DNA from 2 places in the Streptomyces sp. NPDC001750 genome. Region 2 is predicted to be linked to the other one. Evidence: predicted binding sites of a transcription regulator. Region 2 holds the regulator's gene; the other holds the start of a gene.
What was found. Region 2 encodes HrcA, which represses chaperone genes, less so after heat shock. Its sites were predicted from a motif close to TTNGCACTCNGNNNNNCNGAGTGCNAA; they were not measured.
Positions count from the first base shown of each region.

Region 1: groES (co-chaperone GroES) is a predicted target of HrcA. The motif match lies at 3,325-3,351, and genes of this name have one in related genera.

Region 1 is NZ_JBIAUE010000001.1:391,682-397,325, reverse strand. Features, by position in the region: gene ACFYY6_RS01705 (hypothetical protein) at 1-52, shown strand, start outside; gene ACFYY6_RS01700 (methyltransferase domain-containing protein) at 214-1,371, opposite strand; gene ACFYY6_RS01695 (polysaccharide deacetylase family protein) at 1,874-2,722, shown strand; gene ACFYY6_RS01690 (DUF6234 family protein) at 2,713-3,249, opposite strand; gene groES (co-chaperone GroES) at 3,504-3,812, shown strand; gene groL (chaperonin GroEL) at 3,913-5,538, shown strand.
Region 2 is NZ_JBIAUE010000012.1:202,430-208,073, forward strand. Features, by position in the region: gene ACFYY6_RS20325 (DUF3097 domain-containing protein) at 1-404, opposite strand, end outside; gene ACFYY6_RS20330 (MBL fold metallo-hydrolase) at 487-1,260, opposite strand; gene hrcA (heat-inducible transcriptional repressor HrcA) at 1,463-2,479, shown strand; gene dnaJ (molecular chaperone DnaJ) at 2,480-3,619, shown strand; gene ACFYY6_RS20345 (nitronate monooxygenase) at 3,756-4,832, shown strand; gene ACFYY6_RS20350 (16S rRNA (uracil(1498)-N(3))-methyltransferase) at 4,829-5,575, shown strand.

The sequences.
Region 1 (5,644 bases), on a different contig from region 2:
GGCGCCCGCCCCGCAGCCGCTGTTCTCCACCGGCGGCGGCGCGCACCGCTGACCCGCGCACCACTGACCGCGGTCCGGCCCGACGCGTCCGGCGCCCGGCCTCTTCGAGGGCCGGGCGGACCAGCGAGGCAAGTCCGGACGGGGCCCCGGGCCGGGGACGGGTCAGCGGCCGGCCGGCGGCCCGTCCCCGACCGGTGGGCCGGTCGGCGCCGGTCAGGTCAGCGGCCGGCCGATCAGCATCGTCGGCGCCCCGGCCACCCGGGTCAGGAACACCGTGGCGGCGTTCGGTCCCCGGAGCTTCATCCGGCGGCGCAGCTCCTCCGGTTCGACGGCCGAGCCGCGCTTCTTCACCGTCAGGACGCCCACCTCCCGCTCCCGCAGCAGCGCCTTCAGCTTCTTCATGTTGAACGGCAGCCGATCGGTGATCTCGTACCCGGAGGTGTACGGGGACGCGTACGGCCGGTCGCTCGTGACGTACGCGATGGTCTCGTCGATCAGCCGCCCGTCGCACCGCGCCACCACGTCGGCGACCAGATGGGCGCGGATCACGGCGCCGTCCGGCTCGTACAGATAGCGCCCGACCGGGCCGACCGGCGGGGCGGGCGGCGGGGCCGCCGACCACAGACCGGCCCCGGCCGGGAGCACGGTGGCGCGGTACGAACCGGCCGTGAAGCCCTCGCCGAACCAGAGCACCGCCTCCTTCACATCGCCGCCGTCCGAGATCCACTCGGCCTCCGCCCGCTCCGGGATCGCCTCGTGCGGGATGCCGGGGGCGATCTTCAGTGCGGCGCGGGGGGCCCGCAGCGCGGCACCGGTCGCCCAGGAGAGCGGCGGCGAGTACGCCTCGGGGTCGAAGATCCGGCCCCGGCCGCCGCGCCGGGCCGGGTCGACGAAGACCGCGTCGTACCCCGAGGCGTCGACCTCGGTCACATCGGCGCACCGCACCTCGATCAGGTCCGCCAGACCGAGCGCGGCGGCGTTGGCGCGGGCCACCTCGGCGGTCAGCGGGTCGCGGTCCACGGCGAGGACCCGGATGCCCGCCCGCGCGAACGCGATCGCGTCGCCGCCGATCCCGCAGCAGAGGTCCGCGAGGCTCCGCACCCCGCCCGCCTCGGCGAACCGCCGGGCCCGGTGCGTGGCCACCGACGTACGGGTCGCCTGCTCGACACCGTTCGGCGTGAAGAACATCCGGTACGCGTCCGCGGCACCGAACTTCGCCACCGCCCGCTGCCGCAGCCGTGCCTGCCCCAGCGCCGCCGACACCAGGGCGGGCGGGTGCGTGCGGCGCAGCCGGGTGGCGGTGGCCAGCTCCTGGGCGGGGTCGTAGGACCGCAGTTCGTCCAGCAGAGCCGTTCCCTCGGGAGTGCGCAGGGCCCGGAATGCGGCGAGCGGACCGTCGGCGCCGGAGGCGTCACCGGTCCCGGACGTGGCGTCGGCCCCGGACGGGGCGTCCGTGCCTTCCGGGATGTCCGCGCCGGACGTGGCGTCGGCGCCGAATGGGGCATTCGAGTTGTTCGGTCCTGCCGGGTCGGGCGAACCGGCCGGGTCGTTCGGGGCGAGAGCGTTCACCCGCCCCATTGTGAGCCAGTCGGGTCGACCGGTGGGGCCGGAGGTGGTGTCGGGCCGGAGCGCCCTTCGTGAGCTGGCAGCATGCAACGCCACGTCATTTATACGACTAATGCGACGGAGGGAAGGATGAGCCATGACGGCGTGTGAATCGGGCCCGTGCGCGTCCCGCGGGCCGGGCTCCGCAGGGCGTCGGCCGACCCGCGCGGTCCTGGCCGCACTCCTGGTCGCCGCGGTCGGTTCGGGGTGCGCCTCCGGGCCCGCGGATCGGGCGGACACCGGCCCCGGGCACCGGACCGGTGCGTCCATGGGCCCCTTTCCCGGGCTGCCCACCGAACCGCCCCCCGGGCAGCCCGGCGGACCGGGATACCACGGAGGGGCCGGAGCCCCGGCCGACCGCGGCGCCCCCGCCGGGGCGCGCGAGAACGCGAAGCTCGCCCCGGCCGTACGGGCCGCCCTCGCCAAGAAATGGGGGCTGGCCCGCGCGCCCCTGATCGCGCCCCCGCCCGCCGCCAAGCCGCGCATCACCACCCGGAGGGGCTTCGAGGTCACGGGCGGCGACGCCTCCCTGCCGCCGGTCTTCACCACCGTCCCGACCAAGGACCGGGTGGTGTTCCTGACCATGGACGACGGTGCGGAGAAGGACCCCGAACTGCTGCGGATGATGGACGAACTGGACATCCCGTACAGCGCGTTCCTCACCGACCACGAGGTGCGCGGAGACTACGGGTACTTCGGCGAGGCGCAACGGCTCGGCGTCGGCCTCAACAACCACACCCTCAGCCACCCCTACCTCCCCGGGCTCTCGTACGAGGAGCAGAAGCGCGAGATCTGCGGTCAGCAGGACATCATCGAGAAGCAGTTCGGGAAGCGGCCCGTCCTCTTCCGTCCGCCGTACGGCAACTACAACGGGGACACGCTGCGCATCGCGAAGTCCTGCGGGATCAAGGCCGTGCCGCTCTGGAACGCGGAGGCGTTCCCGGACCACATGGAATGGCGCGAGGGGGACGGGAAGCTGCGCCCCGGCGACATCATCCTCACGCACTTCCGGGGCCGGAACGAATGGGGCGCCGACATGACCGAACTGGTCCGCGCCGTCATGAAGACGATCACGGACCAGGGGTACGCGGTGGCCCGTCTGGAGGACTACGTATGACCGGAGGGCCGCGCACGAGCCGCGCGGGAGGGCGCGTACGGGACGTGCGAGGCGTACGAGACGTGCAAGAGGCGCCGGACGGGCGGGGCGGGCGCGCCGCTGACGGCGACGGCCGGGTGCGCGCGGTCGGTGCACGGGAGTGCCGAGCGCGGGCGGTCGGGCGCGCCGACGGTCTGCCCTCGGCCACCCGAGTCCCGGCACTCGCCGCTGTCGTCGCCGCTGAGGCACGGGTGGCCGGACCGGCCAGGACCGCGCGCCGGGGTGGGCACCGGCTCCGGGTGCGAGCGCCGGCAGTCCTCGTGCCGGGCCGGCACCGTCGCGACGCACAGCAGGAGCGCGGCCGACAGCTGGATCGCGCCCGCCCAGGGCCATTTTCGCCGGATCAGCGGCACGGCCGGCAGGCGGATCAGGACCGTGAGCCCGCGGTGGACGAGGGCGGGCGTCCCGTCCATCGGCGGCGGAGTCGTCGGTTCCGTTCGGCGGCGTTCCGGCGCGAGAAGGCGATGTGGACGGCGGCGACCGCGCAGATCACTCCTCCGGGGCCAGCAGGCGCCTCGGCACCCCGGGCCGACGGGGAAGTCCGGACGCCACGACTGGCTGAATTGGCACTCCGCTTGACCGAGTGCTAATCGCGGTCATAGTCTCGGTGCTGGCACTCACCGATGGAGAGTGCCAGCAGTACTGTGCGACTGGCAGGTCCGGCACCCGCGACGACGGATCCACCTGGTCGCCACACACAGACTCTTAACCCCGTGAGATCTCCGAAGGGGGAGACCGGATCGTGTCGACCGCCAGCACCAAGGTTGCGATCAAGCCGCTCGAAGACCGCATTGTGGTCCAGCCGCTCGACGCCGAGCAGACCACGGCCTCCGGCCTGGTCATCCCGGACACCGCCAAGGAGAAGCCCCAGGAGGGCGTCGTCCTGGCCGTGGGCCCGGGCCGCTTCGAGAACGGCGAGCGCCTTCCGCTCGACGTCAAGACCGGCGACATCGTGCTGTACAGCAAGTACGGCGGTACCGAGGTGAAGTACAACAGCGAGGAGTACCTCGTCCTCTCGGCTCGCGACGTGCTCGCGATCATCGAGAAGTAATTCACCCACGTCTGCTTCCGTTCCGCGCCCCTGGCCCCGTGCGTTGTGATCAGCCGGGCGGCCGGGGGCGCGGTTCGTTCGAGAGGAAAGCTCAGCTCCCATGGCGAAGATCCTGAAGTTCGACGAGGACGCCCGTCGCGCCCTCGAGCGCGGCGTCAACAAGCTTGCCGACACGGTCAAGGTGACGATCGGCCCCAAGGGCCGCAACGTCGTCATCGACAAGAAGTTCGGTGCCCCCACCATCACCAACGACGGTGTCACCATCGCGCGCGAGGTCGAGATCGAGGACCCGTACGAGAACCTCGGTGCCCAGCTGGTGAAGGAGGTCGCGACCAAGACCAACGACATCGCGGGTGACGGCACGACCACCGCCACCGTGCTGGCCCAGGCGCTGGTCCGCGAGGGTCTGCGCAACGTCGCCGCCGGCGCCTCCCCGGCCGCCCTGAAGAAGGGCATCGACGCGGCGGTCAAGGCCGTGTCCGAGGACCTCCTCGCGACCGCCCGCCCGATCGACGACAAGTCCGACATCGCCGCCGTGGCCGCGCTCTCCGCGCAGGACCCGCAGGTCGGCGAGCTCATCGCGGACGCGATGGACAAGGTCGGCAAGGACGGTGTCATCACCGTCGAGGAGTCCAACACCTTCGGTCTGGACCTCGACTTCACCGAGGGCATGGCCTTCGACAAGGGCTACCTGTCGCCGTACATGGTGACCGACCAGGAGCGTATGGAGGCCGTCCTCGACGACCCGTACATCCTGATCCACCAGGGCAAGATCGGCGCCATCCAGGAGCTGCTCCCGCTGCTGGAGAAGGTCATCCAGGCCGGTGGCTCCAAGCCGCTGCTGATCATCGCCGAGGACGTCGAGGGCGAGGCGCTGTCGACCCTCGTCGTCAACAAGATCCGCGGCACCTTCAACGCCGTCGCCGTGAAGGCCCCCGGCTTCGGTGACCGCCGCAAGGCCATGCTCGGCGACATCGCCACCCTCACCGGTGCGACCGTCATCGCCGAGGAGGTCGGCCTCAAGCTCGACCAGGCCGGTCTGGACGTGCTGGGCACCGCCCGCCGCGTCACCGTCACCAAGGACGACACCACGATCGTGGACGGCGGCGGCGAGCCCGGCGACGTCAAGGGCCGGGTCAACCAGATCAAGGCCGAGATCGAGGCCACGGACTCCGACTGGGACCGCGAGAAGCTCCAGGAGCGCCTCGCGAAGCTGGCCGGCGGCGTGTGCGTGATCCGCGTCGGTGCCGCCACCGAGGTGGAGCTCAAGGAGAAGAAGCACCGTCTGGAGGACGCCATCTCCGCGACCCGCGCCGCGGTCGAGGAGGGCATCGTCTCCGGTGGTGGCTCCGCTCTGGTCCACGCCGTCAAGGTCCTGGAGGGCAACCTCGGCAAGACCGGCGACGAGGCCACGGGTGTCGCGGTCGTGCGCCGCGCCGCCGTCGAGCCGCTGCGCTGGATCGCCGAGAACGCCGGCCTGGAGGGTTACGTCATCACCTCCAAGGTCGCCGACCTCGACAAGGGCCAGGGCTTCAACGCCGCGACCGGCGAGTACGGCGACCTGGTGAAGGCCGGCGTCATCGACCCGGTCAAGGTCACCCGCTCCGCGCTGGAGAACGCCGCGTCCATCGCGTCGCTGCTGCTCACGACCGAGACCCTGGTCGTCGAGAAGCCGGCCGAGGAGGAGGCCGAGGCCGGTCACGGCGGCCACGGCCACGCGCACTGACGCGTAACCCCGGCATCAGCCACCGAGGCCCGGTGTCCCGTCGCGGGATACCGGGCCTCGGCCTGTGTGCGGGTCCGGGCGGCCGTGCGCCGTACGAGGTGCGGGC
Region 2 (5,644 bases):
ATCCGCAGGTCGTCGCCCCAGACCCGTTCGACCAGTTCCGCGTCGTGCCGGCCCTCCACATAGATCCGCCCCGCCCGCGCGACCCGGGCGCGCGCTCCCGGAACCGCGATCGAGCCCGAGGCCGTACGCGCGGGGCGCGCCGGTGAAGCCGCCGACGGCCGCACCAGCGTGACCACCTTGCCCTCCAGCAGGAAGCCGCGCGGTTCCATCGGGAACACCCGGTGCTTGCCGAAACGGTCCTCCAGGGTCACCGTCGGCCCCTGGGCCGTCTTCTCGCAGCGGATCACCGCACCGCAGAACCCGGTGGAGACCTCCTCCACGACCAGATCGGCTTCGGCGGGGACCTCGGGAACGGGGGCGGACCTCTTCCACGGCGGGGTCAGGTCCGGCTGGTAGCTGCGCATCGGACGACGATAGGACGGGAACGGCCCACGACACGCCGAGGGGGCCCGCCTCGCGCGCCGCGAGCCCGCCCTCCCGCCGCCTTCAGGGGCCCGTGCGTCCCCCGTGCAGCGCCGCCAGCCGGTCGCGCTGGCCCCTGACGAACGCGGCGTCCACCACCGCCCCGTGCCCCGGGACGTACACCGCGTCCTCGCCCCCCAGTGCCAGCAGCCGGTCCAGCGCGGCCGGCCAGCGGGCCAAGGCCGCGTCCGGGCCCGCCTGAGGTTCACCGGACTCCTCGACCAGATCGCCGCAGAACACCACGGCGGGGGAGCCCGGCACGACCGCCACCAGATCGTGGCCGCTGTGCGCGGGGCCCAGATTCGCCAGCAATACGCGCCGGCCGCCGCCCAGATCGACCGTCCGCTCGTCGCGCACCTCGTGATCCGGCGCCACCAGCGCGGCGACGGCCCTGGCCGCCTCGTGCTCGGGCACCCCGTGGCGTACCGCGTCGGAGCGCAGATCCGCCGCCCCGCTTCCGCTCCTCAGCAGGTCCGCCGTGCCGGCCGCCCCGTACACCCGGACGTCCCCGGAGCCCGGGGCGTCCCCGGCCGCCCGGACGCCCGGGAACGCCGCGGTGCCCAGAACGTGATCGAAATGGGGGTGGGTGAGTGCGATATGCGTCACCTCACGGCCGAGCAGGGCCCGCGCCCCGTCCCGGATCCCGGCCCCCTCGCGGAGCGTGGACCCGGTATCGACGAGCAGCACGCCCTCCGCCCCGGCCACCAGTGCGGTCGTCGCGTCCCAGCCGGGCAGGCGGCGCCGTCCCGTACCGTGACCGATCCGCTCCCAGCCGAACTCTTCCCAAGAGGTGTCCATACCGGGACGCTATCGGCAGCGGACCGGTACGGTCTCGCGATCACGTGGCCGGTCGCCCTTGCTAGGTCCCCAGTCGGCCGCCGTACACTGACCGGGGGATGGCTGGCACTCGCGCCGACAGAGTGCCAGGCGGATCCCTGGGGAAAGAAATCGGGTACGGCCCGGGAACCACCGCTGAACCAGATACCTGGAGGTGCGCGCGATGCTCAGCGAACGCAGACTCGAAGTGCTGCGCGCCATCGTTCAGGACTACGTGGGCACCGAGGAGCCGGTCGGTTCCAAGGCGCTCACCGAGCGGCACAAGCTGGGGGTCTCCCCGGCCACCGTCCGCAACGACATGGCGGTGCTGGAGGACGAGGGCTTCATCGCCCAGCCCCACACCAGTGCCGGGCGTATCCCGACGGACAAGGGTTACCGGCTCTTCGTCGACAGGCTCGCGGGCGTCAAGCCCCTCTCGTCGCCGGAGCGCCGTGCCATCCACAATTTCCTCGACGGCGCGGTCGACCTCGACGACGTCGTGAGCCGCACCGTCCGGCTGCTCGCGCAGCTGACCCGGCAGGTCGCCATCGTGCAGTACCCCTCGCTGACCCGGTCGACGGTGCGGCACGTGGAACTGCTGTCGCTGGCCCCCGCCCGGCTGATGCTCGTGCTGATCACGGACACCGGCCGGGTCGAACAGCGCATGATCGACTGCCCCGCCCCGATGGGTGAGACCTCGCTGGCCGATCTGCGGGCCCGTCTCAACAGCCGGGTCGTCGGGCGCCGATTCCCGGACGTCCCGCAGCTGGTGCAGGACCTGCCGGAATCCTTCGAGAGCGAGGACCGGGGGACCGTGTCCACCGTGCTCTCCACCCTGCTCGAAACCCTGGTCGAGGACACGGAGGAGCGCCTGATGATCGGCGGCACCTCCAACCTCACCCGCTTCGGACACGACTTCCCCGTGATGATCCGGCCGGTGCTGGAGGCATTGGAGGAGCAGGTCGTGCTGCTGAAGCTGCTCGGTGAGGCCAAGGACTCGGGCATGACCGTACGCATCGGGCACGAGAACGCCCACGAGGGACTGAACTCCACGTCCGTCGTCACAGTCGGCTACGGTTCGGGCGGCGAGGCAGTCGCCAAACTCGGCGTGGTCGGACCGACCCGCATGGACTACCCCGGAACGATGGGAGCGGTACGCGCAGTGGCACGTTACGTCGGACAGATCCTGGCGGAGTCGTAAGTGGCCACGGACTACTACGCCGTACTCGGCGTGCGCCGCGACGCCTCCCAGGACGAGATCAAGAAGGCATTCCGGAGGCTCGCCCGCGAGCTGCACCCGGACGTGAATCCCGATCCGAAGACCCAGGAGCGGTTCAAGGAGATCAACGCCGCCTACGAGGTGCTGTCGGACCCGCAGAAGAAGCAGGTCTACGACCTCGGCGGCGACCCGCTGTCCGCCTCCGGCGGCGGTGGCGGCGCGGGCGGCTTCGGACAGGGCGGCTTCGGCAACTTCTCCGACATCATGGACGCGTTCTTCGGTACGTCGTCGCAGCGCGGGCCCCGCTCGCGCACCCGGCGCGGCCAGGACGCGATGATCCGGCTGGAGATCGACCTCGCCGAGGCGGCGTTCGGCACCACCAAGGACATCCAGGTCGACACGGCCGTCGTGTGCACCACGTGCAGCGGCGAGGGCGCCGCTCCCGGCACCTCCGCCCAGACCTGTGACATGTGCCGCGGGCGCGGCGAGGTCTCCCAGGTCACCCGGTCCTTCCTGGGCCAGGTCATGACCTCGCGGCCCTGTCCGCAGTGCCAGGGCTTCGGCACGGTCGTGCCGACCCCGTGCCCGGAGTGCGCCGGGGACGGCCGCGTCCGGTCGCGCCGCACGCTCACCGTGAAGATCCCGGCGGGTGTCGACAACGGCACCCGCATCCAGCTCGCGGGCGAGGGCGAGGTCGGCCCCGGCGGCGGCCCGGCCGGCGACCTGTACGTGGAGATCCACGAACTGTCGCACCCGGTGTTCCAGCGCCGCGGCGACGATCTGCACTGCACCGTCACGATCCCCATGACGGCGGGCGCGCTCGGCACGAAGGTGCCGCTGGAGACGCTCGACGGCCTGGAGGAGGTCGACATCAGGCCCGGCACGCAGTCCGGCCAGTCGGTCCCGCTGCACGGACGCGGCATCACCCATCTGAGGGGCGGCGGACGCGGCGACCTGGTCGTGCACGTCGAGGTGATGACCCCGACGAAGCTCGACCCGGAGCAGGAACGACTGCTGCGCGAACTGGCGAAGATGCGGGGCGAGGAACGGCCCACCGGCCAGTTCCAGCCCGGTCAGCAGGGGCTGTTCTCCCGGCTGAAGGACGCCTTCAACGGCCGCTGACGGGCCCCGCCCGGGTCGTCGAGCGGCCCGGCGCGGGTTTCCGCGGACCTCGTGCGCCGTTCTCCGTCCGACGGGGAACGGCGCACGGTCGCGTCCCGCGCACGCCGGGGCGCGCCGGACGTGACACGATGCGGTCATGTCATCCGTGTTGACCGATCTCTGCCGGTATCCGATCGTGCAGGCCCCCATGGCGGGCGGTACGTCCCGTCCGGAGCTCGCCGCAGCCGTCTCGGAAGCGGGTGGGCTGGGCTTCCTCGCCGCCGGGTACAAGACGGCCGACGGCATGTACAACGAGATCAAGCGGCTGCGCACGCTCACCGGCCGGCCCTTCGGCGTCAATCTCTTCATGCCGCAGCCCGACCTCGCCGACCCGAGCGCCGTCGACGTGTACCGGCATCAGCTCGCGGGCGAGGGTGCCTGGTACGAGACCCCGCTCGGCGACCCGGACGCCGGCGGGGGCGACGACGGCTACGAGGCCAAGCTCGCCGTCCTCCTGGACGATCCCGTCCCGGCCGTCTCGTTCACCTTCGGCTGCCCGACCCGCGACACCCTCGACGCGCTCGCGAACGTCGGCACGTACACCGTCGTGACGGTGACCACGCCCGAGGAGGCCCAGGCGGCCCAGTGGGCGGGCGCCGACGCGGTCTGCGCGCAGGGCGTGGAGGCGGGCGGCCACCAGTCCACCCACCGCGACGACCCGCTGAACGACGGCACCGGCATCGGCCTGCTCTCCCTGGTCGCGCAGGTCCGCGAGACCGTGGAGCTGCCGATCGTCGCCGCGGGCGGACTGATGCGCGGCTCCCAGATCGCCGCGGTGCTCGCCGCGGGCGCCCAGGCGGCGCAGCTCGGCACGGCGTTCCTCGTCTGCCCCGAGTCCGGCGCGAACCCGCTGCACAAGCAGGCGCTGACCAATCCGCTGTTCGCGGGGACCGCCCTGACCCGGGCGTTCTCCGGCCGTCCCGCCCGTGGGCTGGTCAACCGCTTCATGCGAGAGCACGGTCCGTACGCCCCCGCCGCCTACCCCCAGATCCACTACCTGACCGTCGGACTGCGCAAGGCGGCGGCCACGTCCGGGGACGCCCAGGGCATGGCCCTGTGGGCGGGGCAGGGACACCGGATGGCACGCGAGGTGCCCGCCGGCCGGCTGCTCGGCCTCCTCGTCGAGGAACTGGACGCCGCGCGGGCGGCGCTGAACGCGGGGGGCACGCGATGACCGCACCCGTCTTCGTCGTCGACGAGGTCCCCGACGGGCCGGAGTTCGTGCTGGAAGGACCCGAAGGGCGGCACGCCGTCTCGGTGAAGCGGCTGCGTCCCGGCGAGGACGTCGTGCTGACGGACGGCGCGGGCCGCTGGACGGAGGGCGTCGTCAGGGCCGCCGAGGGCAAGGACCGGCTCGTGGTCATGGATCTGACGGGGATTCACGAGGAGCCGCCGCCCGCCCCCCGGATCACCGTCGTCCAGGCGCTGCCCAAGGGCGACCGGGGCGAGGTCGCCGTGGAGACGATGACGGAGACCGGCGTCGACGCGATCGTGCCCTGGCAGGCATCGCGCTGCATCACCCAGTGGAAGGGCGAACGCGGCCTCAAGTCCCTCGCGAAATGGCGCAACACCGCCCGCGAGGCGGGCAAGCAGTCGCGCCGGGTGCGATTCCCCGAGGTGGCGGACACGCTGACGACCAATCAGGTCGCCGCGCTCCTGGGCACGGCGGACTTCGCCGCCGTCCTGCACGAGGACCGTGACCACGACAGCGAACCGCTGGCCACCGTCCAACTCCCCAGCCAGGGCGAGATCGTGCTCGTCGTCGGTCCCGAAGGGGGCGTGTCCCCGGACGAACTGGCGGTCTTCGCCGAGGCCGGCGCCCGCACCTGCCGTCTCGGCGCGAGCGTGCTGCGCACCTCCACGGCCGGAACGGCGGCGACGGCCCTGCTGATGGGGCGCACCGGCCGCTGGTCGTGAGCGCCCTCCCGCGCGCCGGTGCCACCCCGAAGGGGCCGCGAGCCGTCTACCGTCTCGCGATCGAACGGT